Regions from separate parts of the Colwellia sp. BRX9-1 genome, predicted to be linked through region 3. Evidence: predicted binding sites of a transcription regulator. Region 3 holds the regulator's gene; each other region holds the start of a gene.
The links. The regulator sigma-54, encoded in region 3, starts transcription at its own class of promoters, with help from an activator protein. The targets are predictions, from matches to a motif close to GTTGGCACGNNNNTNGNNT.

Region 1 (2,280 bases), 230 kb from region 3:
TAGGTAATATCAACGCTTGTGCCTTTTCTGAAATAAAGGACCCGATTATTTTGTTATTACTCATTGGCACAATACCTAATGTTTTTTTATTAATTACAGCAGTCATTTTTGCTCTCCTTTATGCGCTGCCAGTTAATGGACAGCGCATAACTACTCAGTAAAGTACTGGCTAAAATACGACAAGGTTCTAAAGTTTGTCACCGGCTTTTAGGCCAATTTTAAACTTGTTTATATAGGCGTTTGGTTGAGTACCGTCATAAACAATGTTGTCAATAAAGTGTTTTTGAGGAGCACGGAAACCGTCTTCACCGACTAAGTCTGAAAAGTCGCTTTTAGACAATAACTTGTCATCAACTAATGATTGCGCTGCAGCCATGTAAATATCAGGACGATAAACTTGTGCGGCAATATCTTTGTACCAACTATCAGGTTTGTCATCGCTAATTTGTCCCCAACGACGCATTTGTGTTAAATACCAAATAGCATCAGAGTAGTAAGGATAAGTGGCGTTGTAGCGAAAGAATACGTTGAAGTCAGGTACTGAACGCACATCGCCTTTTTCGTACTCGAAAGTCCCTGTCATGCTGTTTGCGATAACGTCGTAATCAGCACCAACATAGTTCGATTGAGATAAAATTTTCACTGCTTCTGGACGGTTAGCATTATTGTTTTCGTCTAACCATTTAGCGGCACGAATCAATGCGCGTGTTAAACGAATGGTGGTATTTGGGTATTTGTCAGCAAAGGCTTTAGTAATACCAAATACTTTTTCCGGGTTGTTCTTCCAAATTTCATAATCGGTAACGACCGGCACACCAATGCCTTTAAATACGGCTTGTTGGTTCCAAGGTTCACCTACACAATAACCATAAATAGTGCCGGCTTCCATTGTGGCTGGCATTTGTGGAGGAGGCGTTACTGACAACAGCACTTGTGCGTCAATCTTTCCTGATGTATCACCTTTATGAGGAGCGTAAAATCCAGGATGAATATCACCAGCCGCTAACCAATAGCGTAACTCGTAGTTATGTGTCGACACTGGAAACACCATACCCATGTTGAAAGGTTTGCCTTCATCAAGATACTTTTCTACAACAGGCTTTAAGGCATCAGCTTTAATAGGATGAACAGGTCTTCCATCGGCTTGCTTAGGAATATTGACCTTCATTTGCTTCCAAATTTCATTAGAAACAGTAATCGCATTGCCATTTAAGTCCATTGAAAAAGGCGTAATGATTTCAGCTTTAGTCCCGTAACCAATCGTTGCTGCAATGGGTTGGCCAGCAAGCATGTGAGCACCGTCTAATCGACCATCTATAACGCCATCAAGTAATACTTTCCAGTTAGCTTGAGATTCAATCGTGACGTATAAGCCTTCATCTTCAAAAAATCCTTTCTCATAAGCAATAGCGATAGGGGCCATATCGGTTAATTTAATAAAACCAAATTTAAGTTCTTCTTTTTCTGGGTAGCCTAGCTCTGCTGCTTGCAAAGACGAAGTCAGTAGGGAGCCAGAAATACATAGTCCTGCAATAACAGTACGGCATAATTTTTTACATTCATTTTTTAAAGTCGTTTTCAAAATACCTTTCTCCAAATAAAAAAAGCCCACAGTACTTCGGATACAATCCGAGTACTGTGGGCTTCAATGCCAAACTAATAATGACTACGTCGTTGCAGTGCGATTAGTTTTAACGAAATAAGTTTTGAGTCAATTTTCACTTTATCGTTAAAACAACCGCTGTTGATTGAATTAACATGAAAACGCTATTAACTATAAAGCACAATTAGTGCCACCTATTAATTGTATTTAAAATCAGTGGCTTACTTTATTTTATGTTTTTTGATTAAATACTTTGCTCCAACAGTGAGAAGTATTTGCACTATTTTGGTGTCTATAGGCCTGTAGGCAGATACTTCATTTTAATAAAGGCTCTACTTATTCTTATATATTACAGCTTGATAAATATCTTCCCTGTAGATCGAAGTAATGTCTAGATCCGTTATTTGTTGTCTGTTTATGTGTCCACACGCTTGCATTAATTTGGCAATGTTTTCACCGTAATGATGTGCTGGCCTATTGAATGTGGGATCACCTAATGTCGAAAATTGTTGATAGCTTTCTACTTTACGAGGTGATGTATTGTTAAGGGTTAGGCAACTCCCCATTAATGAAGGCGCAATTACGTCGATATGTGTGTCTAAATACTTTGCACGACTCAAGAACCTCGCTGCTTCAAAGCGATTGGGAATATTTTCAAGCCATTGGCATGCTTCATA
Region 2 (2,280 bases), on a different contig from region 3:
AGACATTTATTTAGACGCTCAAGATATTGTTGAAGCTGAAAAAGCTTATAGTATGGCTGTAGACAAAAATAGTGCTGATATACAAGCGATTACTAAATATGCTTTGTCACTTGAAATGCAGAAAAAATATCAAAAAGCACTAGAAGTTATTCAAAAGGGCTTAAATAATTCTAATTCAATTGGTGTATTAGAATTACTAGAAGTCAATTATTTATTATTTACCAATCAAATCGCACTCGCTGAAACTAAGTTCAACAGTTACAAGATTAAAGACAATAATCAACCCATTATATTCACTCGATTAGGTGGGCAAATTGCTTTAGCACAACAAAAATTTAATGTGGCGATTATTTACCTAGAAGAGTTAGTCAAATTAGAAAGTAATAAAAAAAATGTATTGATGCTAGCTATGGCCTATGCGGGTAGTCGTAATCTTAATGGCACTATTACAACACTGACTAATTTTCTTGAACAAGAAGATAATATTGATGTGAGAGCAAATTTGGCACAAGTATATATGTCGACAGATCTTGCTTTAGCAAAAGAGCAATATCTACTACTTGTTAAGAAGGTGCCGAATAATTATTTAATTCATAATAATTTGGCTTATGCTGCGGTTAACACTAATGATATGGATTTAGCTATTCAACATGTAAATAAAGCAGCTGAATTGGCACCACAAAATCCACAAGTTATAGATACTCTGGGCTTTGTGAGTTATATACAAAAAGACTATTCTAAAGCCCTTGGTTACTATAAACAGGCAAATGCGCTTGCACCAGATGATAAAGGTATAATAAAGCATATGGCAGATTGTTTACTTAAAATGAATAGAACTGAAGAAGCCAAAGCTTTATTAACGAATGTTAATAAATAAGATGTCAGGTTTTTTTACAATCATATATTTTTAATCTGATGGCTGTAAATTAATTATATAATAAACAGGCACTTGAAAAGTTGGCGGGCGAATTGCATTGTAACCTGTAGAAGTTAAAACGTAATTATATAACGAACAACATAAAGGTATTGATATGAAAAATTTATATAAAGGAATGGTAGCAGCAGCAATACTAGCTACAGCAAGTTTTGCGAATGCAGGGACAGTTTCTCTACCTGGTGGAGTTACATTTACTGAGTTAACCGATATTGATGCTGATCATAAGAAAGGCACATTCTCAACATCGTTTGACTTCGTACAGTGGTGGGAAGATAGTAGTAATAATGCTACTAGCTTATCAACTATGTTTAGTGGAGGTCTTCCTGCTACAGATGTTAATGGTCTTACTGATTACAGCCTTACTGGCTACGGTGAATTGAATACTAACTCTGCAACAGGTTCATTTCAGTGTAATGGCTGTGAGATGACATTTACATTTGAAGGTTTAGGTTTATCTTTAATAGATGTCCCAAATTCTGCTTATACTGATGCGTTTAATACATATACTAATTTTATCAACGTTGGTGGTGATGAAGCTGCGTTTGAAGCCTCTTCTTATTACACTAGTCAAGGTTCTCCATCTGCAACTGTTTCTGCTCCAGGTCTTGATTTGGCTGGCGCTAGCATGAATATTTATCTTGATAATACCCCTGATTTAGATTTAGGTCTTGATGTTGGTAATAAAACTAATGCAATGAATGGTGACGCATGGTTAGAGTTGTCATTTATACAAGTTGATTTTGGTGTTGTTGCAAGTTCAGCCGATTTAGCCGTTGCTGGTTTGAACAGAGCTGATTCATCTTTTGGTTTGGACGTTACAGGTGGTACTGCTGCTGATGGTTTCCTACTTGCAGGAGATATTCGTAATACTCCTATCTTAACTACCTTTGTTGATATGATTGGCTTTGGTTTGTCAGGCGAATTTGCTAAAACAAATGGCGAATATGATACATATTCTATTGGTGGTTCGGGAACTGCCCATGGCTTCGCTGTTACAGAACCAACGTCTATTGCAATCTTTGGTTTAGGTTTATTAGGCTTTGCAGCGGCATCACGTCGTAAGCAGTCTTAATTATTCATATAAACTAAGTTTATATATTAAAAGGCCTCCAATTGGAGGCCTTTTGCTTTTCTGATATTAAATGCTTTATAACTTTTTATATCAATTTATGCTCACTTAATTTTTTATCTTGGATTATATCGACCGGGGCTAAGTATATTATTTGGGTCAAAACTATCTTGTAATAACTGTACGGCTTTCCAAAACGGTTTATCTTTATCGAGTACCCATTGCTGCTGATCAATATTCAACCGGTAGGGGACCCATCCTTGCTTTACCCCTT
Region 3 (2,280 bases):
AGGTACTGCAGATCAAATTCTTGCAAATCAACACGTAAGAGATGTATACCTTGGTGAACAATTCACGCTATAGTAGTCAGTAAATGAATAGTATCTTCGTATGAAAAAAACGAAAATATCCCATTAAAAATAATAGGAAGTTAATGACCTAAATGCGCCCTACTCTACAACTCCGCATAGGACAACAATTAACCATGACGCCACAATTGCAGCAAGCAATCAAATTGCTGCAACTGTCTACGTTAGAGCTTCAACAAGAAATTCAGGAAGCCTTAGAAAGTAATCCATTATTAGAAATGGATGAGTCTTCAAATAATCCCGAAGATAAAAGTACTGACAACCTTGAAGAAGCTCACACTGCCGGTACTGGTGATGTTAAAGAAGCCCCTGCTTCTGATGGTAGCGAAGACGCTACGCCTACCATTGATGAAATCACCACCACTGAAGCCATGGACAAGAACGATATCCCTGAAGAATTAAACATGGATACCACTTGGGATGATAACTACACGGCCGGTGCAGCAAGTTCAAGCTCAGGCCCAGCTTCAGAAGATTATACTTACCAAGGCGAGACTCAAGACTCCATTCAAGATCATTTGCGCTGGCAAATGGAATTAAGCCCTTTTACCGAAACAGACCGCGCTATAGCGACAGCAATTATTGATGCTGTTGATGACGCCGGTTACTTAACGGTATCTAGTGAAGACATTTTAGAAAGTGTTGCCATTGAAGGAGTAGAGCTTGATGAAATTGAGGTGGTACTAAAACGTATTAACCTCTTTGATCCTGTCGGTGTCGCTGCTCGTTCTATTTCAGAATGTTTAATCATTCAACTTAATCAATTTGACCCCGCTACACCTTGGTTAGCAGAAAGTAAGTTAGTTTTGCGTGACCATATTAATCTGCTGGGTAGCCGAGACTATCGTACATTAATGCGTAAAACTCGACTGAAAGAAGAGCAACTGCGCGAAGTGGTGCGTCTTATTCAATCACTTGATCCTAGACCCGGCGATAGTGTGATGAAGAGTGACGATCAGTATGTTATTCCTGATGTGTCTGTTGAAAAGAAAAATGGCCGTTGGGTGGTCGAATTAAACCCTGATACTGCGCCAAAACTTTCGGTGAATCAGCAATATGCTTCGATGTCACGTTCGATGAAGTCGACAGCGGACACACAATTTATTCGCTCAAATTTACAAGAAGCTAAATGGTTTATTAAAAGCTTAGAAAGCCGTAATGATACCTTATTAAAAGTGTCAAACTGTATTGTACAACGTCAAATTGGCTTTTTTGAACATGGTAATGAAGCCATGCGTCCAATGGTTTTAAATGATATTGCCGAAGCTGTCGATATGCATGAATCAACCATTTCACGAGTGACGACACAAAAGTATATGCATACGCCACGTGGAATTTTCGAACTGAAGTTTTTCTTCTCAAGCCATGTTGGCACCGAAAGCGGTGGCGAATGTTCATCAACAGCTATTCGTGCATTAATCAAAAAATTTGTTGCTGCCGAAATCCCAGCAAAACCACTTAGTGATAGTAAAATGGCTGATTTATTAGCCGATCAAGGGATAAATGTAGCTCGACGTACCATAGCAAAATATCGAGAGTCACTTTCTATTCCACCTTCTAACCAACGAAAAAGTTTACTTTAACGAAAAGATGAGGAATTAAGCTTATGCAAATTAATCTTTCTGGCCACCATGTTGACATTACCGAAGCTTTACGAGAAAACGTCACGACTAAGATGGCAAAATTAAGCCGACATTTTGATCATATCAATAATGTTCATGTTGTTCTCACCGTTGAAAAATCAAATCAAATTGCTGAAGCGACTGTTCACGTTAGTGGCTCTGATTTACATGCAAAAGCTGAAAATGCTGACATGTATGCCTCTATTGATAGTCTTGTTGTTAAGCTTGACCGGCAAATATTGAAGTACAAAGGTAAAACGAATCAGCATTAATGCTGTTTATCGCCTGTTCACTCACCAAAGAATCTAAGTAGTATAATGAAGTTGCAAGATATCCTTACCCTTGATTGCACCCTGTGTGCGATTAAGGGTACAAGCAAAAAAAAACTCCTTGAAATAATTAGCGAAACTGCGGCAAAAAAATTCGATAATATTGATACTCATCAATTATTCGAAAGCTTAATGGCGCGTGAAAAAGTTGGCTCTACCGGCATAGGGAATGGCATTGCGATTCCTCATGGTCGATTAACTAATACGTCACAAGTTATTGCTGTATTGCTGACCAGTGAACAAGCCGTTGA

Region 1: H4J76_RS01905 (CmpA/NrtA family ABC transporter substrate-binding protein) is a predicted target of sigma-54. The motif match lies at 1,780-1,798, and genes of this name have one in related genera.
Region 2: H4J76_RS12395 (PEP-CTERM sorting domain-containing protein) is a predicted target of sigma-54. The motif match lies at 957-975, and genes of this name have one in related genera.

The regions. Positions count from the first base shown of each region.
Region 1 is NZ_JACGVM010000001.1:401,422-403,701, forward strand. Features, by position in the region: gene H4J76_RS01900 (ABC transporter permease) at 1-64, opposite strand, end outside; gene H4J76_RS01905 (CmpA/NrtA family ABC transporter substrate-binding protein) at 188-1,534, opposite strand; gene H4J76_RS01910 (CmpA/NrtA family ABC transporter substrate-binding protein) at 1,936-2,280, opposite strand, start outside.
Region 2 is NZ_JACGVM010000012.1:93,586-95,865, reverse strand. Features, by position in the region: gene prsT (XrtA/PEP-CTERM system TPR-repeat protein PrsT) at 1-877, shown strand, start outside; gene H4J76_RS12395 (PEP-CTERM sorting domain-containing protein) at 1,032-2,009, shown strand; gene H4J76_RS12390 (FAD-binding oxidoreductase) at 2,123-2,280, opposite strand, start outside.
Region 3 is NZ_JACGVM010000001.1:175,349-177,628, reverse strand. Features, by position in the region: gene lptB (LPS export ABC transporter ATP-binding protein) at 1-73, shown strand, start outside; gene H4J76_RS00850 (RNA polymerase factor sigma-54) at 153-1,661, shown strand; gene hpf (ribosome hibernation promoting factor) at 1,685-1,972, shown strand; gene ptsN (PTS IIA-like nitrogen regulatory protein PtsN) at 2,018-2,280, shown strand, end outside.